2 linked regions of the Sagittula sp. P11 genome follow. Each later gene encodes a partner of the first gene's protein in a complex. Links are inferred from orthologs where the notes say so. Each region holds a gene or a part of one and is shown on either strand. Other genes may lie near its edges. The genes, in order: tldD and CDO87_RS04995.

Evidence for each region.
Region 2: the proteins of tldD (region 1) and CDO87_RS04995 are in contact, whole or in part, in a solved structure (PDB 5NJ9), measured with the Escherichia coli proteins. The link is inferred for Sagittula sp. P11 from one-to-one orthologs.

Annotation. Positions count from the first base shown.
Region 1 is NZ_CP021913.1:3,295,576-3,306,561, forward strand. What follows is about bases 5,426-8,378. They hold tldD (metalloprotease TldD), read left to right. Parts: upstream 5,426-6,167; coding sequence 6,168-7,589; downstream 7,590-8,378. Other genes in these bases: coxB (cytochrome c oxidase subunit II), read right to left, coding at 5,426-5,953; CDO87_RS16030 (hypothetical protein), read left to right, coding at 7,582-8,046; dprA (DNA-processing protein DprA), read left to right, coding at 8,164-8,378. In the rest of the region: CDO87_RS15985 (pitrilysin family protein), read right to left, coding at 1-260; thrC (threonine synthase), read right to left, coding at 257-1,645; CDO87_RS15995 (SURF1 family protein), read right to left, coding at 1,647-2,321; CDO87_RS16000 (cytochrome c oxidase subunit 3), read right to left, coding at 2,418-3,224; CDO87_RS16005 (cytochrome c oxidase assembly protein), read right to left, coding at 3,244-3,858; CDO87_RS16010 (hypothetical protein), read right to left, coding at 3,848-4,027; cyoE (heme o synthase), read right to left, coding at 4,024-4,983; more of coxB, read right to left, coding at 5,078-5,425; more of dprA, read left to right, coding at 8,379-9,345; CDO87_RS26815 (hypothetical protein), read right to left, coding at 9,402-9,539; topA (type I DNA topoisomerase), read left to right, coding at 9,937-10,986. UniProt on the Escherichia coli protein: Metalloprotease involved in CcdA degradation. Suppresses the inhibitory activity of the carbon storage regulator (CsrA).
Region 2 is NZ_CP021913.1:1,017,144-1,028,003, forward strand. Bases 5,103-7,929 are described here. They hold CDO87_RS04995 (TldD/PmbA family protein), read left to right. Parts: upstream 5,103-5,756; coding sequence 5,757-7,103; downstream 7,104-7,929. Other genes in these bases: CDO87_RS04990 (S1C family serine protease), read left to right, coding at 5,103-5,663; CDO87_RS05000 (3'(2'),5'-bisphosphate nucleotidase CysQ), read left to right, coding at 7,090-7,923. In the rest of the region: CDO87_RS04965 (RsmB/NOP family class I SAM-dependent RNA methyltransferase), read right to left, coding at 1-1,159; CDO87_RS04970 (DUF1674 domain-containing protein), read left to right, coding at 1,253-1,438; dapB (4-hydroxy-tetrahydrodipicolinate reductase), read right to left, coding at 2,075-2,887; 30S ribosome-binding factor RbfA, read left to right, coding at 2,974-3,369; CDO87_RS04985 (phosphodiester glycosidase family protein), read left to right, coding at 3,374-4,117; more of CDO87_RS04990, read left to right, coding at 4,227-5,102; CDO87_RS05005 (DUF4170 domain-containing protein), read left to right, coding at 8,034-8,273; CDO87_RS05010 (3-deoxy-D-manno-octulosonic acid transferase), read left to right, coding at 8,293-9,483; lpxK (tetraacyldisaccharide 4'-kinase), read left to right, coding at 9,483-10,475; CDO87_RS05020 (N-formylglutamate amidohydrolase), read right to left, coding at 10,524-10,860.

The sequences.
Region 1 (10,986 bases):
TAGGCCGTGACCTCGCGCGAGGTATAGGCGTTGATGTAGCCGCCCACGTCCTCGATGGCTTCGGCGATCTGCAGCGCGCTGCGCCGCTTTGTGCCCTTGAACGCCATGTGTTCGAGGAAATGCGCAATGCCGTTCTGTTCCACGCGTTCGTGCCGTCCGCCCGCCGTCACCCAGAGACCGAGCGCGGCGGATTGAAGGCCGGGCATCTTCTCGGTGACGATGCGAAGCCCGTTGGACAGCGTGGAAATCTGGACGGTCACTTGGTGATACGCTCCTGAATAAGGTTTTCGAGGGCGGACAGGTCGTTGGCCACGCGGGTCAACCGTTCCGAACGCTCATACAGGTCAGCCATGCGATTTGGAAGAGGGGGACGAATACCCGTGGCCTTTTCAACGGCATCCGGGAACTTGGCCGGGTGCGCGGTGGCCAGCGTGATCATCGGCGTCTTCGGATCGCGCTGGTCCTCTGCCACGCGGACGCCTATCGCGGAATGCGGGCACAGGAGTTCCCCCATCGTGGCCTGCGCCAGGCGGATGGTGTCCAGCGTCTCCTCCTCTGACACGCGGCCGGAGTCGAAGTGTTCGCGCAGGGCCTGAAGCGCGCCCTGGCTCACGTTGAAGCCGCCTGCCTTCAGTTCGTCCATCAGCTGCGCCACCGCCGCACCGTCGCGGTCGTAGGCGTCGAAGAGGGCACGCTCGAAGTTGCTGCTGACCTGGATGTCCATCGACGGGCTGATCGAGGGATGGACTTCGGAGGTCTGGTAGTCGCCCGACGTCAGGCAGCGGTGCAGGATGTCGTTCTGGTTCGTCGCCACAACCAGCCGGTCGATGGGCAGGCCCATGCGCTTGGCGATGTAGCCCGCGAAGATGTCGCCGAAGTTGCCGGTGGGCACGGTGAAGCTGACTTTGCGGTCCGGGGCGCCGAGGCTGACGGCGGCGGAGAAGTAGTAGACGACCTGCGCCAGCACGCGCGCCCAGTTGATCGAGTTCACGCCGGCCAGCCGAACGCCGTCGCGGAACTCGAAGTGGTTGAACATGTCCTTCAGCCGCGCCTGGCAATCGTCGAAGTGGCCGTCCAGCGCCAGTGCGTGCACGTTGGCCTCGGGCGGTGTGGTCATCTGGCGGCGCTGCACCTCGGACACCCGGCCATGCGGGTAGAGGATGAAGACGTCGACATTGTCGAGCCCCTTGAACGCCTCGATAGCGGCCGAGCCCGTATCGCCCGACGTGGCGCCGACGATGGTCACACGCTCGCCCCTCCGCTCCAGCGCCTCCTGGAAGAGCTGGCCGATGAGTTGCATGGCGAAGTCCTTGAAGGCCAGCGTCGGCCCGTGGAACAGCTCAAGCAGGAAGTGGTTCGGTGCCAGCTGCACCAGCGGCGCTCGGGCGTTGTGACCGAAACCTGCGTAGGCCTTGGCGATCAGGTCGGCAAAGACCTCGTCGGTGAACCCGTCGCCCACGAAGGGCCGCATCACGCGGAAGGCGGTTTCCTCGTAGCTGAGACCTTCCAGCGCGCGGATGTCGTCGGCGGACATCTGGGGAATGGTCTCCGGCACGTAGAGGCCGCCGTCACGGGCGAGGCCGGACAGCATGGCTTCTTCGAATGACAGGGCCGGGGCCTGGCCTCGGGTGGAGATGTAACGCATGTCAGTCGGTGCCTTTCGCGATACGGCGCAGCCATACGCCGGTCATGAGGAGCCAAACCGCGGCCAGAGAGAACCACGTGATGGCGTATTGCAGATGATCGTTGGGAATGCCGGAGGTGTCCACGGGCAGCGGATCGACGGCGTCGTCCGCCGGATCCAGACTGCGGGCAATGACCAGTAGCGGCTCCGTGTCCAGCGCCTCGGACATGGGGCCGATGTCACGGGCGAACCATGTGTCGTCGTCCGGGTCGTTGTCGGGGGTGGAGGAGTTGCGGTCGTCCGGCCAGTGCAGGTTGCCGGTCAGCCGGGTGGAGCCCGCATACAACGGCGCGTCCTTTTGATCGATCGGGGTGAAGCCGCGATCCACCAGGAGACGACGCCCGTCGTCGGTGGTGAAGGGGGAGATGACCCGCCAGCCCGCGCCGCGCAGCTTTGCCGAGACGAGGACGTGCAGCGCCTCCGCGCCGATCTCGCCCGACAGTTCCACGGGCTGATAGCGCTGTGCCGTGGGGTCGACCATGACGGGCAGGGGCTGCGCGGGTCCGGAGATCGTTGCCTCCATGTCGGCGAGCAGGCCCTCTTTCCAGTCCAGGCGCTGCATCTGCCATGTGCCCAGCCACAGCAGGATCGCGCATCCGGCGATGCCGATCAGCAGGGGGGCGAGGTAGCGTGTCACATGCGTCTCCGGAAACGGAAAAGGCGCGCCCGGTGGGGCGCGCCTTGGTTTACCGCGTGAGGCGTCGAGCGCAAGCCCTGTGGCCGTCGAGGAGGCTCAACCGCCCCAGATGTAGACCGCTGCGAAGAGGAACAGCCACACCACGTCGACGAAGTGCCAGTACCAGGCGGCCGCCTCGAACCCGAGGTGGTTTTCCGGGGTGAAGTGGCCGCGGTAGACGCGCAGCAGGCAGATGAACAGGAAGATCGTGCCGATGATCACGTGCGCGCCGTGGAAGCCGGTCGCCATGAAGAAGTTGGCGCCGTAGATGTTCCCGGAGAAGCCGAACGCCGCGTGGCTGTATTCATACGCCTGAAGGGCGGTGAACAGCAGGCCGAGGACGACGGCGATGATCAGGCCCTGCTTGATCTCGTCGCGGCGGTTGCCGTGGACCAGCGCGTGGTGCGCCCAGGTCGCGGCACAGCCGGAGCACAGCAGGATCAGCGTGTTGATCAGCGGAAGGTGCCAGGGGTCGAACGTCTCGATTCCCGCCGGCGGCCAGACACCGTCGACAGCCGGGCTCATGCCGTTCGGGTCGATCGGGTAGATCGCGTGCTTGAAGAAGCTCCAGAACCACGCGAAGAAGAACATCACCTCCGACATGATGAACAGGATGAAGCCGTAACGCAGGCCGATCAGCACGACGGGTGTGTGGTCGCCGACCAGGTTCTCCTTCACGGTTTCGCTCCACCAGCCGAACATGGTGTAGAGGACGCCGACAAAGCCGATGAGGAACATCCACATCGTGATGTCCTTCATCCACAGCACCGCGCCGAAGAGCATGATGAACCCGGCCACTGCGCCCAGGAAAGGCCAGATGGAGGGGTTCAGAATGTGGTAGTCGTGGTTCTTAGCATGCGCCATGGCAATCCCTCGTTAGGCGTTAGTTCACGGATGCTTTCGCATCGGTCTTATCGTCGATGCCGGGGGCATCGCCAGTGATATCGAGCGCGGCCTGCGTTTCTTCGGGCAGGTCGATCTCGTAGAAGGTGTAGGACAGCGTGATATGCTTGGTGTACTTCGCGTCGCGGTCGTCGACGATCTCGGGGTCGACGAAGAAGCTGACCGGCATCTCGACGCGTTCGCCGGGCATCAGGACCTGCTCGGTGAAGCAGAAGCACTCGATCTTGTTGAAATAGCCGCCTGCCTGGTAGGGCGCCACGTTGTAAGTGGCCTGACCGGCGACCGGGTGGTCGGTCGGGTTGTAGGCCTCGTAGAACGCCAGCCCCTCTTCGCCGATGCGGACGGTCATCTCGGTCTGCATGGGCTTGAACTCCCACGGCATCCCGCGGTCCTTCGAGGCGTCGAACTTGATCTTGATGGTGCGGTCGAGGATGTCGCGCTTGGCCGAGGCTTCGGCGACCTGCGTGGTTCCGCCAAAGCCGGTGACGCGGCAGAACCAGTTGTAGAACGGCACCGAGGCCCAGGCCATCGCGCCCATGAAGACAACGACGCCGAGCGTCTGGAAAAGGGTCTTGGTCTTTGGATCAATTGCCATTGCCGTCTCCCTGTGTTGCCGCAGCCGGTTGCATCTGGAAGTCGCCGCGGTTGATCTTCACCATGGTCATTCCGAAGACGATCACGATGAACGCACCCAGCACCAGCCCGACACCGATGTTGCGGGATCGGCGGCGCTTGTGAAGCTCGTGTTCGCGGCTGATGCTCATGACAGCACCCCGAAGCGTTCGAGCCCTGCGTCCACGAGGATCGCGCCGAAGTGGGCGAAGAGGTAGAGCAGGGACAGCTTGAAGAACGCCTTTTCGGCCTTGAAGTTGTCGGCCTCCGAGGCGGCTTCGTCGCGGCGCCAGATGGTCCACGCGCCTTTCAGGAACAGCGCGTTCAGCACGATGGCGGTGGCGAGGTAGACCGGCCCGCCAACCTGCGTGAAGCCCAGCCCGATGGCAAAGGCGGCCAGCAGGACGGTGTAGACGAGGATGTGCGTGCGGGTCGACTTTCGGCCGTGGGTGACAGTCAGCATCGGCACGGTGGCATTGTCGTAGTCCATGCGGACGAACAGCGCGAGCGCCCAGAAGTGCGGCGGCGTCCAGAGGAAGGTCAGGCAGAACATGAGAACGGAGGCGGTGGAGACCTCGCCGGTGGCGGCGGCCCAGCCGATCATCGGGGGGAAGGCCCCGGCGGCGCCGCCGATCACGATGTTCTGGGGTGTCGAGCGCTTGAGCCACATCGTGTAGATCACGACGTAGAAGAAGATGGTGAAGGCCAGCAGGGATGCGGCCAGCCAGTTGGTCGCGAGGCCGAGGAAGACGACGGCAAAGGCGGAAAGCGTCAGGCCGATGGCCAGCGCGTCTTCACGGTCGACCTTGCCCGCGGGGATCGGACGCTTGGCGGTGCGCTTCATCAGTGCGTCGATGTCCGAGTCGTACCACATGTTCAGGGCGCCGGACGCACCGCCGCCGATGGCGATGAACAGCACCGCGCAGAAGCCGAGGAACGGGTGGATCGCCACGGGCGCGGCAAGCAGGCCGACGAAGGCGGTGAACACCACAAGCGTCATAACACGCGGCTTGAGCAGCGCGAAATAGTCGCCGAACTGCGCTTCCTGCGAGTCGGCCCGCATCTCGGTGCCCATCTGGGTGCGTGTTTCGAAGCTGGCGTCGCTCATGTCGGCTCCTGCCTGAAGTGCCATGGTCGGTTTGGTGCAGCGCAGGCCGGGAGCGGTCCCGGCCTGCGCATCATGTCTATGTCGCCGGGGGCGATCAGTTGGTCAGTGCCGCGCGCACGTCGGTGTACCAGCCTTCGTCCTTCGACGCGGCGAGCCATGCGTCGTAGGCTTCCTGGCTGACCACCTTGACGGTGATCGGCATATAGGCGTGGGCGATCCCGCAGAGTTCCGAGCACTGGCCGAAGTAGACGCCTTCGCGCTCCGGGGTGAACCACAGCTCTGCGAGGCGGCCGGGGACCGCGTCCTGCTTCACGCCGAAGGCCGGGATGGTCCACGAGTGGATCACGTCGGCGCCGGTGACCTGCATCACGATGGTCTTGCCGACCGGCACGACAACGGCGGTGTCGGTGGCCAGCAGCCACTCGTCCTTGGTGTAGCCGGCGTCGGTCAGCATGGTCTGCACGTCTTCGGAGTAGCGGTTGTCGCCGCCGGTCGCCGGGGAGCCGATCATGTAGCTGTCGTAGGCGAGGTCCTCACCCACGTACTCGTAGCCCCAGTACCACTGGTAGCCGGTCACCTTGATGGTGATGTCGCCTTCCGGGATTTCCTGCTGCTTGAACAGCACCGGCAGGGAGAAGGCACCGATGAACACGAGGATCACGATGGGGCCGATGGTCCAGGCGATCTCCAGCGGGGAGTTGTGCGTGAAGGTGCCCGGCGTCTTGTTGGCCTTCTGGTTGTAGCGCACCACGATGAAGGCGAGCAGGGCAACCACCAGCAGGCAGATCGCGGTGATGATCACCAGGATCATGCCGTCGAGCCACTGAAGGTCACGCGCCAGTTCCGTGGAGGCCGGCTGGAAACCCATGCCACCCTGGTGCGGGCGGCCCACAACGGGCAGGTCCTGCGCCAAGGCCGGCGCGGCGACAAAGGCGCTGAGTAGGCCCGTCATCATCGTCTTGAAGGTCATATGTCACCCTGATCGATTCGAGTTGTGCACGGGCCCGCCGACCCGGAATGACTTGATATACATGCAAAAAGGAAGCGCAGGCTGGCGCCCGTCCTCCTCCGCGGCATACCGTTGCGTTCTGGCGGTCTAGAAACCATATTCTTTCCACCCGTGAAAGCTTTGAGCTTGCGGCAAAGCGCCGCTTTACTTGATCCAGATCAATCCAGAGGTCCATATGTCCGACGCACTTTTCCGCCCTTTCGAGACACATCTGGATCTTGATCGCACTGTATCGCTGGTGCGGGAGGCTCTTTCCGGGGCCGAGGACGGCGAACTTTTCCTTGAGCGGCGGCGCTCGGAATCGCTGGTCCTGGATGACGGGCGGCTCAAGACGGCGAGTTACGACGCCTCCGAAGGATTCGGATTGCGCGCGGTGAAGGGCGAGGTGGCCGGTTACGCCCATGCCACGGAGATCAGCGAATCCTCCCTCAGGCGCGCGGCAGAGACGGCGCGTCTGGCGGTGGGCGACGGCGGCGGCGTGATGGCCCCGCCGCCTCCGGGCACGAACCGCACGCTCTACACCGATGCCGACCCGATTGCCGGGGCGAGCTTTCCGGTGAAGGTGGACACCCTGAAGGAAATCGACGCCTTCGCCCGCGACCTCGACAGCCGCGTGGTGCAGGTGACGGCCAGCATCGCTGCCTCGCTGCAGGAGGTTGCGATCCTCCGTCCCGAAGGCGGCCTTGTGACCGACGTGCGCCCGATGACGCGGGTGAACGTGTCGGTGATCGTGGAACAGGACGGGCGGCGCGAGGCCGGAACGGCAGGCGGCGGCGGGCGCGTCACGCTGGAAGGACTGCTGGAGCCCGTCGAATGGCAGTCGAAGGCGCGCGAGGCGCTGCGCATCGCGCTCGTCAACCTCGAGGCGGAGCCTGCGCCGGCGGGCGTCATGGACATCGTTCTCGGCCCCGGCTGGCCCGGCATCCTGCTGCACGAGGCAATCGGGCATGGGCTCGAAGGCGATGCCAACCGCAAGGGCACATCCGTCTTCGCCGGTCTGATGGGACAGCAGATCGCGTCGAAGGGCGTGACGGTGCTGGACGACGGCACCATCCCGGACCGGCGCGGCTCGATCACCGTGGATGACGAAGGCACGCCCTCCGGCAAGAACGTCCTGATCGAGGACGGCAAGCTCGTCGGCTTCATGCAGGATCGGCAGAACGCGCGCCTGATGGGCGTGACCCCCACCGGCAACGGACGCCGCGAGAGCTATGCGCATATCCCGATGCCGCGCATGACCAACACCTACATGCTGGGCGGCGATGCCGATCCGCAGGACATCGTGGGCGATCTGAAGGACGGCATCTGGGCCGTGGGCTTCGGCGGCGGACAGGTCGACGTGACCAACGGCAAGTTCGTATTCTCCTGCACGGAGGCCTACCGCGTGAAGGACGGCAAGGTCGGCCGTCCCGTAAAGGGCGCCACGCTGATCGGCGACGGCGCCTCTGCGCTTCAGCAGATCCGCGCCCTTGGCAACGACATGGCGCTCGATCCGGGCATGGGCAACTGCGGCAAGCAGGGGCAGTGGGTGCCGGTGGGCGTCGGGCAGCCGACGGTGATGATTGGCGGCCTGACGGTCGGCGGTGCGGGTGTCTGACACGCCAGACCCGTTGCCCTGGTGGCACCCAGTGCATGCGCCGGTGATCCGGCCAACACTCCGGCAGCACGGACTGGCCATTCTGGCGACGCTGGCCGCCACGCTGGGCGCCGGGATTTCCGTCGTGACGCTCGCGCTGATGGTCGCGACGGTCTCGGACCCCGCGGCGGGGGCGCTGGTTGTCGTTGGCTACGTGCTGGTGTTCTCGGTCGCCTTCACCTGGATCGGTCACCTGGCCGGGGCGTTCGTGCTTCACTCGCCTCTGGCGCGCGGCTTCGGCGGCTGGGGCGTGGCGATGCTGGGCGGTTTCTTCGTCGGTGCGCTGCTCAAGCCGGTGGTGGGCACGGGGCTGACGGTCGGGCTGGGGCCTTTCCTGGCCGTGCTGCAACTTGCCATGCTGCGCGTGATTGTCGGACGTACGGAGCGCGACCTGCCGGGTGACGGCACGCCGACCTGAAGCTTTTCCAGGGCATGTCCACTGGCTGCGCACCGCGGGAATAATTCTCTCGCCAGAGTTTACCTTCGGTTAACCACCCTCACGCTATGGATGAAGGTGCAAGACGGCGGGGCCAAGATGCGCGACGACAGCTACTCTTCCACTCACCCCCCACTCCCACCCACCACGGAAGATGCTCGTGTGGATTGGCTCCGCCTCTTGCGCTCACGCCGCGTCGGCGTGGCAACCTTCTGGCGGCTTCTGGGCGAACACGGCTCGGCCCGCGCAGCACTCGACGCGCTACCCGAAGTGGCGAGGGCCGCGGGGGTGGAGCGTTACACCGTCTGCCCCGAAAACGTGATCCTTGGAGAGATGAAGACCGCCCGCCTGTGCGGCGCCCGGCTGATCCTGCGCGGAGAGGCGGATTACCCGAAAGACCTGGCCGACCTTTCCGACGCGCCGCCGGCGCTGTGGACGGTGGGCGATGCGCGCGTGCTGAGCCGTCCGATGGTGGCGCTTGTCGGTGCGCGCAACGCGTCGTCGCTGGGGCTGCGGATGGCGCGCAACCTTGCCGAAGGACTGGGCGAAGCGGGTTATTGCGTCGTCTCCGGACTGGCGCGCGGGATAGATGCGGCGGCGCACCATGCCGCGCTCAGGACCGGCACGGTCGCCGTTCTGGCGGGCGGCGTGGATGTGCTTTATCCGGCAGAGAACGCCGGGCTGGCGGATGACATCGTCTCTCACCACGGTGCGCGGATCAGCGAACAACCCATGGGCATGCAGCCGCTCGCCCGCCATTTCCCCATGCGCAACCGGATCGTCTCAGGGCTGGCCCGGGCCGTGGTGGTGGTGGAAGCTGCGGCAAAGTCCGGGTCGCTGATCACCGCGCGCGGCGCGCTCGACCAGGGGCGGGAGGTGCTGGCCGTGCCCGGTCACCCGCTCGACGCCCGGGCGGCGGGCTGCAACATGCTGATCCGCGACGGCGCGCACCTCGTGCGGCACGTCGACGATGTTCTCGAGGCGCTGCCGCGGCTGGAGGGCCAGACATCGGCACAGGCGGAACTGGCCCTGCCGGACCCGGCGAGGGCGGGCATTGACTCGGTGAAGGCGCCGGAGCCCGAGACCCGGACCCTGCGCCAGACGGCCGATCTGCACACGCGCATCCTTGACCGGCTCGGACCGTCGCCCCTGGCCGAGGACCAGCTGATCCGCGACCTCGGCGCGGCCTCTGCCCACGTCTCGCCGGCCCTCACCGATCTGGAGCTGGAAGGGCGCATAAGGCGTCAGCCGGGCGGTTTTCTCTCGCTTGTGCCACGCTGAATCAGCAGGCCTAAGGGATTACACTCTGCCATGTGGCGCAGAAGGGGCCCGAACTTTCATGCGTCTGTTGCGCCCATGGTCCATTGGCCCGCGACCGAGGCGTTGCCCGACCGCTGGCACAGGGCCTGCACCTCCTGCCCGCCGTATTCGAAGATATCGGGGCTGCGTTTGGGGAAGAGATCGGGGGATGTCATGGTGCGCCCGTCCCCGCGCAACGGATCCAGTATTCCAAGGGCGACAGCGCCGACCACCCGCAGCCCATCGACCCGAAACAAAAGCGGCGCTCCGAAGACCTACCCGGCGTCGGGGCACGTCTCGACCATCCGATAGGCGCGAAGGCTTCTGCCGATTTCAGGGGTCTCCCGCGCGCCCCGGGGCAGGCGACGCAAGGTCAGCTAGAAAGCGGGAAACCGCATGTCCGGGGCTCCTTTTTGCGGCGTTCAGCCAACGCCCGAACACCCCCGGGACAAGCGCGGCTCTTCCGCCCGCATTGACAATTACCCCTTGCACCCCACATCTAGCGCCGCGATACGCCGCCCGGAAAGCAGCCGCGCGAGGCCGCCAAGAAATCAGTAGAGGTAGCAGTCCCAGATGCCCGTCGTCGTCGTCGAATCGCCCGCCAAGGCCAAGACAATCAACAAGTATCTGGGATCCGACTACACGGTTCTGGCGTCTTACGGTCACGTGAGGGACCTGCCTCCGAAGGATGGCTCGGTCGATACCGAACATGATTTCGAGATGACGTGGGAGGTCGCGAACGATTCGCGCAAACACGTCGCTGCCATCGCCGAAGCCCTGAAAACCGACGACAAGCTGATCCTCGCAACTGACCCCGATCGTGAGGGGGAGGCGATCTCGTGGCATCTGAAGGAGGCACTGACGAAGCGCCGTTCGATCAAGAAGACGACAGAGGTCAGCCGGGTCACATTCAACGCCATCACCAAGGCCGCCGTGACCGAGGCGATGAAGAACCCCCGCGACATCGACGCGCCGCTGGTGGAGGCGTATCTCGCCCGCCGTGCCCTCGACTACCTCGTGGGCTTCAACCTGTCGCCGGTGCTGTGGCGCAAGCTGCCCGGCGCGCGGTCGGCCGGTCGTGTGCAGTCCGTCTGCCTCCGCCTGATCGTCGAGCGCGAGATGGAGATCGAGGCGTTCAATCCCCGCGAATACTGGCAGGTGAAGGCACAACTCGCGACGCCGCGCGGCCAGACGTTCGACGCCCGGCTGGTCAGCCTCGCCGGCAAGAAGCTCGACCGCTACGACCTCGAAAACGCCACTCAGGCCGAGATGGCGGTGGATGCCGTCGCCAAGCGCAGCCTGAAGGTTCTGAGCGTCGAGGCGAAGCCCGCCTCGCGCAACCCGTCGGCGCCGTTCATGACCTCCACCCTCCAGCAAGAGGCGAGCCGCAAGTTCGGCATGGGCGCCAAGGCGGCGATGAACGCGGCCCAGCGGCTCTACGAGGCCGGGCACATCACATACATGCGGACGGACGGCATCGACATGGCGCCGGAAGCCGTCAGCGCCTGCCGCGACGCCATCGCGGAGCGCTACGGCAAGGATTACGTGCCGTCCTCGCCGCGGGTCTACAAGAACAAGGCGAAGAACGCGCAGGAAGCGCACGAGTGCATCCGACCGACCGAC
Region 2 (10,860 bases), 2.3 Mb from region 1 along the record:
CCTCCTCGCTCTGCCACGCAGGTTCGATCCAGGGCGCCTCGGCCGGAACGACGCGCAGGCCGGGATGACGCTCCAGCGCCTCCTCGATCTGGCACTCGCCCTCGTCGGGCAGCAGCGAACAGGTGGCATAGACCAGCCGGCCGCCCGGTTTCAGCAGCGACAGCGCATGATCCAGCATCCAGCCCTGCAGCCCGATCAGTTCCGAGATCTTCTCGCCCATGTGCACATGCGGCAGGTCGGGATGACGGCGGATCGTGCCGGTCGCCGAACAGGGCGCGTCCAGCAGGATGGCGTCGTATTGCCCGCGATGTTCCAGCGCGTCACCCGCCACCAGCGTGGCTTCCAGCCCGCAGCGGTCGAGGTTCTCGCGCACCCGCGCCAGCCGCGCCTCCGAGATGTCGAGCGCGGTCACACGCGCGCCCCGGGCGGCCAGTTGCAGCGTCTTGCCGCCCGGCGCCGCGCACATGTCCAGCACGTCGAGGCCTGTCACGTCGCCCAGCAGCTTCACCGGCAGCGCCGCGGCGGCGTCCTGCACCCACCACGCGCCCTCGGCAAAGCCCGGCAGCGCGCTCACCTGGCCCGCGTCCTTCAGGCGCACCGAGCCGGTGGGCAGCGTCTCGCCCGGCAAGCCCTCCGGCAGGTCGCCTTTCAGCGTCAGGTCGACCGGCGCGCCCGCGAAATGCGCGCGCTCCATCGCCGCCACCGCCTGCGGGCCCCAGGCCTCCGCCAGCGGGGCGCGCAGCCACTTCGGCAGGCGCGGCACCCGAAGCTTCGCCCACTCCGCCGGGCCTGTCTCGGCCACCTTGCGCAGAACGGCGTTGACCAGCCCCTTCGCGCCCTGCGTCCGTTTGCCGCGCGCGGCGATCTCGACGCAGTCGCTGACCACGCCATGCGCGGCACCGCCGGTGCAGAGCTCCGTCGCGCCCAGCCTGAGGATATTCATGACGCGCCCCGCCGGGGCCTTCCTGAGATGCGGCTTCAGCACCCGGTCGGCACGCTCCAGCGCGCGCAGCACCTCCGTCGCCAGCCGCTGCGCCGCCGCGCGGTCGGGCGCCTCCAGCCGGTCGAGACGGTCGGTCTCCGACAGCGGGCGGTGCTGCACCAGCACCATGTCCAACAGGTCGACGGCGGCCAGACGGGCCGGGCTGGGGTCTGCCATGGAGTCTCCGGAATCTGGCCCGGGCTTGCCCCGGACGGCACCGGGCGCCTATATCAACAGCCATCGCCCTAGGAAAGCCCAGCGAGGACCGTCATGCCCGAGACCCCCGAAAGCGACCTGCCCCCCGCCGCGCAACGCGCCCTTGCCGAAGCGGCGGAGCGCCGGGCGAAGGCGGAGGCCGAGGCAAAGGCCCTCCCCAAGGAGTACGGCGGCCGCGACGGCCCGGAACCCGTGCGCTACGGCGACTGGGAGAAGAAGGGCCTCGCCATCGACTTCTAGGCCACGCACCTGAGCGGGCCGGTCAGCGCCAGTTTCCGAGGAGCACACCCCGTGCCGTAACCCGTCGCGGCTGTACAAGCGCGCCTCACGCCAGCGGCCACCTTCAGAACACAACTCAATCCCCAAAATATCTGAAATGTGCAAGTCATCCCAGACGTCGCCTCACGCCCAAAGCGTCATAACCGCGCTTTCGCAGGGGAAGCCCTGCTGTACCAACATCGGGAAAAAACAAGTTCCAGCGAATGGATCGCAGCCATAAAGTCGGCGCAAACCTCTAAGGCGGGACATCAGATCATCCGCGCAACCCATAAATATCGTATAGGGTTTTGGGATCACATCTCGAGACACCTCGCCAACCTGGAAGCAATCCAAGGGCTGCGGGCGCCAATGAGAATATCGGATTATCGAAAGAACGGCACGCATCGTATCCTGCGGCCGCCAGCGCGAAACACCAGCGCCGGATTTCCGCCAAACATCGCAATTGTGAAAGAAACCCGAACGACCCGGCCTTCACCCAACCGGACAAATGCGCCATAAACTCCCTGCCTGACCCCACACCCCGGCGTCCCCGCGCGCTGAGCGGGGCGCCGAGGGTGGGCGGGTGGGCGGCGCGCCGGTCAGGGCGCGGGGACGCCGTCAGCCCAGTCCCAGCACGTCCAGCATGTCGTAGTGACCCGGCCCCTTGTCCTGCCCCCAGAGCGCGGCCTTCAGCGCGCCGCGCGCAAAGAGCGTCCGGTCGGAGGCGACGTGCTTCAGCACGATCCGCTCTCCCGGCGTGGCGAACAGCACCTCGTGCTCGCCGATGATGTCGCCGCCGCGGATCGCGTGGAAACCGATGTCGCCCCGCTTCCGCGCGCCTGTGATCCCGTCGCGGCCCCGGTCGGACACATCCGCCAGCTTCACCCCCCGCCCCTCCGCCGCGGCCTCGCCCAGCATCAGAGCGGTGCCCGAGGGCGCGTCGACCTTGTGGTGGTGGTGCGCCTCGATCACCTCGATGTCCCAGTCGGCATCCAGAGCCGAAGCCACCTGCTTCACCATCCGCGTCAGCAGGTTCACGCCCAGCGACATGTTCCCCGCCCGGACCACCACCGCGTGGTGCGCCGCGCGGTCGATGGCGGCGATGTCGTCATCCGACAGCCCCGTGGTGCCGATCACGTGCACCGCCCGCGCCTGCGCCGCCAGTTCGGAAAACGCCACGGTCGCCGCCGGGGCGGTAAAGTCGATCACCGCCTGCGCGCGCGAGAACGCCTCGAGCGCATCGTCGCTCACCTTCAGGCCCATCTCGGCAGCGCCCATGGCCAGCCCCAGGTCGCGCCCGACCCAGTCGTGGCCCTCGCGCTCCAGTGCGCCGACAAGGGTCAGCCGGTCCGAGGCCATGACCTCCTTCACGAGCATCTGACCCATGCGTCCGGAAACGCCCGTTACAACGACACCTGGCTGATCCGTCATCGTCCACACTCCTCAAGTCCGTTGCGATCCCATACAGCGGTCGTCGGCGCTTGGCAAAGCGACAGCTTCGCTCTACTTCTCCCCCCATGGCACGCAACAGATTCCAAGACGGCCCCGGGCCAAGCCAACGTCAGCTCCGGGTGAGCGAAGTCATCCGGCGTCAGCTGTCGGATGTGCTCATGCGCGGCGACGTTCACGATCCGGAGCTCAACCGCCTCTCGATCACGGTCGGCGAAGTGCGCGTTTCCCCCGATCTCAAGGTCGCCACGGCCTATGTCGTGCCCCTGGGCGGGCAGAACGCCGACGACATGTTCGCGCTCCTCGACCGCAACAAGGGCGAGCTGCGCCGCGCCGTCTCGAAGGGGCTGACGCTGAAGTTCGCGCCCGAGCTGCGCTTCCGCCTGGACGAAACCTTCGACAATCTCGACGAGGCCCGGCGCCTGTTTTCCGACGAAACCGTGCGCCGCGACGTGGAGGGCTGACCCCATGCTCCGTGTCTGCCTTGCGCTGACGGCGTTGCTCGCCTCGGTGGCAGCGCCCTCCGGCGCGGTAACCTGCCAGAACGTCGAGTTCGAGTCGATCCGCTACGCCGTCTGCGAGGTCGACGCCACGAAGGAGGACCTGCGCCTCTTCCGCGCCGACGCCAACGGCCAGCCCATCGGCCAGTTCTCGCGGCTGGAGGCGATGCTGGCCGAGAACGGCGAGACGCTCGCCTTCGCGATGAACGCCGGCATGTACCACGAGGACCGCGCCCCGGTCGGCCACTACGTCGAGGACGGCAAGGAAGAGATGCGCGTCATCTCCTCCCCCGGGCCGGGCAACTTCGGCCTGCTGCCCAATGGCGTGCTCTGCATCACCGACAAGCGCGCCCGCGTCTACGAGACCCGCGATTTCCTTGCCGCGAAACCCGCCTGCCGCGACGCGACACAGTCCGGCCCGATGCTGGTGATCGGCGGAGAGCTGCACCCCCGCTTCCTGCCCGACTCAACCTCGCGCTACATCCGCAACGGCGTCGGCACCTCGAAGGACGGCAAGCGCGCGGTCTTCGCGATCTCGCAGAGCCTCGTGACCTTCCACGAGTTCGGCCGTTTCTTCCGCGACGGTCTGAAGCTGCCCAACGCGCTGTTCCTCGACGGCAACGTCTCGCGGCTCTACGCGCCGGAACTGGGGCGCAACGACCTCGGGCGGCGCATGGGTCCCATCGTGGCGGTGACGCAGAAGGCCCCCTGACCGGCCGAAGCCTGCGCTGCCAGCGGACACCGCCGGGGCGGAAGCGATTGCCGCGCGTGGGTCCGCGTGGCAGGCTGCCCGGACAGACCATTCGTTGCTGCGATCTTTCATGACCGGACCTTTGCGCACCCTTTTCGTGCTCCTTCTGCTGGCCCTGCCCCCGTGGCGGCCCGCCTTGGCGCAGGAGACGGTCGACCTAACCGCCCCCTTCACCGCCGAGGACCTCTCGATCCAGGACCGGCGTTTCCTTCAGGTCGCACTGGCCTTCGAAGGGACGCTCGACGCCCCAATCATCCCCGACTGGCCCCCCGGTGCGGAGGCGGCGATGCACGGTTTCGTCCACACCGCCTACGGCACCGCGCCCTCTGCGCTGCACATGGCCGCACTGGCGCAGGATCTGACGGACCGCATCGCGCGGGACGGCTGGACATGGCGGCACCTCGACACGCTGGGGCTGTCGCTCCTTTTCCCGGCCACGACCGCGGCCACCGCCCCGCCGGAAGGCGCGTTTACCGTCTGGGACCACGGCGGGTCCTCTCTCCGCTACCGCTTTGCCACCCTCTCGCGGCCAGAGGCGCAGGCCCTGCACCGCGACACCGTGGCGCTTCAGGCAGAGGGCGGCTCGGCGATCCGCACCCGCGACGCCAGCCTGGCCGTGACCCGGATCACCGGCCCGGACGGCACCCTGCGCCATGTCCGCTCCGACTACATCGACGGCACGTGGTCGACGGTGGTCCTGTCGGCAGAGGCGTCTGACCGTGCGCTCCTCGGGGCGGTGGCGGCCAGCATCGCGCCGGGACTGGCGGCGCCGCTTGCGGTGACGCGGGGCGGGCGGCTCGACCGGACACGAAAGGCCGCGGCGCCGCTGCTGGCAACCCTCGACCGGCGCCCGCAGGACGCGCCCACCCCGAACGAGGCGGCGCTGCCGCCCCGCGCCGCCAGCACCGGCAGCGGCTTCTACGTCTCGGCAGAGGGGCACGTGCTGACCAACGCCCATGTCACCGACGACTGCACCACGATCCGCGTGGACGGCCTGCCCGCCCGCCTGCTGGCGGAGGCCACGGACAGCGACCTTGCGCTTCTTCTCTCGGACGGCCCGGCCCCCGCGGTCGCCACCTTCTCCGAGGCGCCCGCGCGGCTCAATTCCGACGTGACCGCGCTGGGGTATCCGCTGTCGCACATCCTCGGCGGGATGAACGTGACGCGCGGCGCGGTCTCTGCCAATACCGGGCTGTCGGGGGACATCGCGACCATGCAGATCACCGCACCCGTTCAGCCCGGCAACTCCGGCGGGCCGCTGATCGGTGCCGATGGCTCGGTGGTGGGCGTCGTGGTGGCCAAGCTCGACGCGCTCTCCATCGCCGACCAGCTGCGCGACATTCCCCAGAACGTGAACTTCGCGGTGAGGGCCGAGGTGGCCGCGCGGTTCCTGGCGGCGCAAGGCATCTCTCCGCGCCACGCCGCACCGCACGCGGCGCTCCCGCCCGAGGACCTGGCCCAGCGGGCCGCCGCCTTCACCGCCTTCGTGGAGTGCGATCCGCGCTGACCGGCAGGGCCCGGCCCCACGCCCTTCCGCGAAACGCTTGCACCCCGACGCGCGGCGCCCTACCTCGGGACAACGACCGACGAAAGGCTGCAGATGTCCCAGACCCCGACCGAGCTGACCCAGGCCCTGCTCGACGCCGCGAAGAAAGCCGGCGCCGATGCCGCCGACGCCATCGCCATCGAAGGCACGTCGCTGTCCATCGACGTGCGCGCCGGGACGCTGGAACAGGCGGAACGGGCCGAGGGGCGCGACCTCGGGCTGCGGGTCTTTGTCGGCAAGCGGGTCGCCAGCGTTTCCACCTCCGACACCCGGGCCGAGGCGCTGACCGCCATGGCCGAACGCGCCGTCGCCATGGCCCGCGAGACACCCGAAGACCCCTACGCCGGCCTTGCCGACCCCTCGCAGCTTGCGCGCGACTGGGACATGGACGCGCTGCAACTGGCCGACCCCACGGCCGAACCCGCCCCGGCAGAGCTCGAGGACGACGCCCGCCGGGCAGAGGCCGCGGCGCTGGCCCATAAGGGCATCACCATGGTGCATTCCGCCTCCGCCACCTACTCGGCGCAGAACGTGGCGCTGGCGGCGTCCAACGGCTTTGTCGGCGGCTACCGCCGCACCGGGCGCTCGCGGTCCTGCGTCGCCGTGGCGGGCACCGGGCTGGCCATGGAACGCGACTACGACGGGGACAGCCGCATCTTCCAGTCCGACCTGCGTTCTGCCGAGGACATCGGCAACACCGCCGCCACCCGCGCGCTGGAACGGCTGAACCCGAAACGTCCGAAGACCGGGGCCTACCCCGTGCTTTTCGACGAACGCATCTCCTCGTCGCTGATCGGCCACCTCGTCGCCGCGTCGAACGGCGCATCGGTGGCGCGCGGCGCGTCCTGGCTGCGCGGCGCCCTCGGCGAAGAGGTCCTGCCAAAGGGCCTGTCGCTGATCGAGGACCCGCACCGCCCGCGCACCTCCGCCTCCCGCCCCTTCGACGCGGAAGGCCTGCCGACGCGGACCCGCAAGCTGATCGACGACGGCGTGCTGACCGGCTGGACGCTCGACCTCGCCAACGCCCGCAAGCTGGAGATGGAGAGTACCGCCAACGCCGCGCGCTCCGTCTCGGGCGGGATCTCTCCGACCGTCTGGAACCTCGAACTGACGCAGGGCGACAAGACCCGCGAAGAGCTGATGGCCGAGATGGGCAGCGGCCTGCTGGTGACCTCGATGATCGGCTCCACCATCAACCCCAACACCGGCGACTACTCGCGCGGGGCGGCGGGCTGGTGGGTGGAGAACGGCGCATTGGCCTACCCGGTCTCCGGCGTCACGCTGGCGGGCAACCTACGCGAGATGCTGCGCGTCATCACCCCCGCGAACGACGCCCGCCCGTGGCTGTCCCGCGTGGTGCCGTCGCTGCTGGTCGAGGGGCTCACCCTTGCCGGAGACTGAGGCAGACGCCGACCTGCGCCTGCTGACCGATGCCGCGCGCCGGGCGGGCGAGATCGCGACCGGCTTCATCGGGCAGGACCTCGATATCCGCTACAAGGACGACGACGCGGGCCCCGTGACCCGCGCCGACCTCGCCGTGGACACGGCCCTGAAGGAGATCCTGCGCCCCGCCCGCCCCGATTACGGCTGGCTGTCGGAGGAAACGCCCGACGGCGACACCCGGCTTGGAAAGCAGCGCGTCTTCATCGTCGACCCCATCGACGGCACGCGCTCCTACATCGAAGGCTCGCGCGCATGGGCGCATGTGCTGGCGGTGGTCGAGGACGGGATCGTGCAGGCGGCGGTGGTCTTCCTGCCGATGCTGGACGCGCTCTACAGCGCCCGGCTGGGCGGCGGTGCCCGGCTGAACGGCGACACGATCGCCGTCTCGCCCCGCGGCGCGCTGGCCGATGCGGAGGTGCTGGCCACACGGCCCAACCTCGACCCGCACCACTGGCCCGGCGGCGTGCCGCAGGTGAAGCGCCACCACCGCCCCTCGCTGGCCTACCGGCAGGCACTGGTGGCGGAGGGGCGCTACGACGCCATGTTCACCTTCCGGCCAAGCTGGGAATGGGACATCGCCGCCGGCGCGCTGATCCTGTCGGAGGCAGGCGCCACCGTCACCGACCGCCGCGGCCTGCCGCTGCGCTTCAACGGGCCGCATCCGCAGGTCGACGGGCTGGTGGCGGCCAATCCCGGCCTGCACGGCGCGCTCATGGCGCGTCTCAGCGCCTCGGCACCGGGGACGCCCGGTTCGGCGGCAAAGGCCCGCAACCGGTAACGAAGTATTTGGCACGACACCCGAAACGCCCCGTGGGAAGCTTGACCCCGTCCCCGCGATGACTACGGTCATGGCCCGTCACCCCGGCTCCCACCCTTCAGGAGAAGCGCATGCAACGGCTCCATCTCGTCTTCGGCGGCGAACTCGAAGACCCCACAAAGACCGTGTTCCGCGACGTGAACGACCTGCACATCGTCGGCATCTTTCCGAACTACGAAGAGGCTTTCAACGCATGGAAGGCAGAGGCACAGCGCACCGTGGACAACGCCCACATGCGCTATTTCATCGCCCACCTGCACCGGCTGAGAGAGGAAGGCAAGGAAGCCTCCTCCACCGAAGAACTGGGCTGACGCCTTGAGCAGTCGCGCGTTGTCGCTCCAGGCCTATCTGGCCACGACGCGCGGCCCGGGCGCGGAAAAGCCGCAACCGCTGCCGCCGCGCCCGCCGGGGCCGCTCGTCTGGGCCTGGGCCTCGGGCGAGGAACGCGGCCGCGCGCTGGCCAGCCTCTGCGCCCGCCTGAACGGCCACCACCCGGACACCGAGATCGTGCTGTCCGGCGACACGCCCGCCACGGGCGAGGCGCTGCACCTGCCCGCGCCCGCCGAACGGCTGCCCGACTGCACCGCCTACGCGCGGCACCTGAAGCCGGACGTGGTGCTCTGGGCCGGGTCCAACCTGCGCCCCGCCCTGCTGCACGCGCTGTCGGAGGAGGGCGCGCATCTCGTCGCGCTCGACCTCGCCGACACGCCGCCCGTGGCGCCCGCCGCCGCGCGCTGGCTGCCCGATCCGGCCCCTGCGGCGCTGGCGCTGTTCGACACGCTCTACGCCACCGACGAGGCCGCCGCCCGGCGCCTCAGGCGGCTGGGGATGGAGGCCGCGCGCATCCATGCCGCAGGCCCGCTGATGGACACGGAGATGCCCCTGCCCTGCGCCGACACCCAGCACGAGGAGGTCGCGGGGCTGATGGCGGGCCGCCCCGTGTGGCTGGCCGCCCGCCTGCGCGGCGCGGAAACCCACGACATCCTCGCCGCCCACCGGCAGGCCGTGCGCCTCAACCACCGCCTCCTGCTGGTCATCGTCCCCGCCTGCGCGCAGGACGCCGAGCGGATCGTCCGCGCCGCCCGGCAGGCGCAGCTCCGGCTCTGCCTCTGGGACGAGGGCGACACCCCGGACGAAAACACCCAGGTCATCATCACCGAAGGGCCGGAGGCGCTTGGCCTGTGGTATCGCATCGCGCCGCTGGCCTTCCTCGGCGGCTCGCTCCTGACCGGCGTCGGCGGCGAGGACCCCTACGAGGCCGCGACGCTGGGCACCGCGATCCTTTACGGTCCGAACGTCGGCGGCCACCTGCGCAGCTACACCCGGCTGGTGGAGGCCGGGGCCGCACGCATCGTCCGCGATGCCGATTCGCTGGCGACGGCGGTGCTGCACCTTGTCGCCCCCGACCAGGCGGCGGCCATGGCGCATGCCGGATGGGACGTGATCTCCTCCGGGGCGGAACTGGTCGACAAGGTCATCGCCGAAGTGGCCGAGGTCCTCGACGAACGCGGGGCGGTCTGATGCAGGCGCCGCGCTTCTGGTTCACCCCGCCCGACGCCCCCGCGTGGCAGGCCCGCGCGCTGGCCCCGCTGGCCGCGCTCACCGCCCGCGCCACCGCGCGCCGCGTGGCCCGCGCCCCGGACCATGCCCCCGGCATCCCGGTGATCTGCGTCGGCAACGTCAACGCGGGCGGCACCGGCAAGACCCCCGCCGCCATCGCGCTGGTCCAGCGCCTGCAGGAGCGCGGCCTGACACCGCATGTCCTGTCGCGCGGTTACGGCGGCACGCTCGACGGCCCGGTGCAGGTCGATCCGCTCCGCCACACCGCAGACCAGACCGGGGACGAACCGCTCCTCCTCGCCGCCTTCTGCCCGGCATGGGTGGCAAAGGACCGCGCCGCGGGCGCCCGCGCGGCCGAGGCTGCGGGCGCCGACGTCCTCGTGCTCGATGACGGGCTGCAGAACCCGGCTCTGCGCAAGGACCTGACGCTGGTAACGGTGGACGCACATATGGGCTTCGGCAATGGCCGCTGCCTGCCCGCAGGCCCCCTGCGCGAACCCGTGGCGGCGGGCCTTGCCCGTGCCGACCTGCTTCTCTCCATCGGCCCCTCCGCCGCGCAGCAGCGCTTTGCTGCCACATGGGGCGCGCAGGTGGGCATTCCCCACCTGACCGGCGCGCTGGAGCCGTTGCAGACCGGCATGGACTGGCAGGAAACGGCCGCCTTCGCCTTCGCGGGCATCGGCCATCCGGAAAAGTTCTTTGCCACCCTCAGGGGCCTTGGCGCCGACGTGAAGGGCACCGTGGCGCTCGGCGACCACCAGCCGCTGACCGCCGCCATCCTGACCCGTCTCGTGCAGGACGCGCGCCGGATGAACGCACAGCTCGTCACCACCGAAAAGGACGCCGTCCGCCTGCCCGCCGACATGCGCCGCCACGTGCTGACCGTCCCTGTCAGGCTGAAGATCGACGATCCCGCGCCGCTCGACGGCGCGCTCGACCGGCTGTTCGGCTGAGCGGCACAGCAGCCGCCCCGCGAATCGCGTCAGGCCCGAAGGCCCCCGTCACTCCGCTGCGAGCTGGCCCTGATCGCGCGCGCCCATCGCGGCCAGTTCCGCCACGACGCCGCGCAGCACCCGCCGCACGTCCTCGAAATCCGCGCTCGGGCAGATGTTCCTCTCGTCCATGTAGAGCGAGCGGTCGATCTCCACCTGCACCGCGTGCTGGTTCCGCAGCGGACGCCCGTAGGCCTGCGTCGAATAGGCCCCGGCAAAGGGCGTGTTGCGCGCCACCACGAAGCCGGCCGCGCGGAAGGCCGCCTCCACCCGTTCCACCACGTCGGCCGCCGAAGAGGCGCCGAAGCGGTCGCCGATCACGATCTCGGGCCGGGGCACGCCGTTG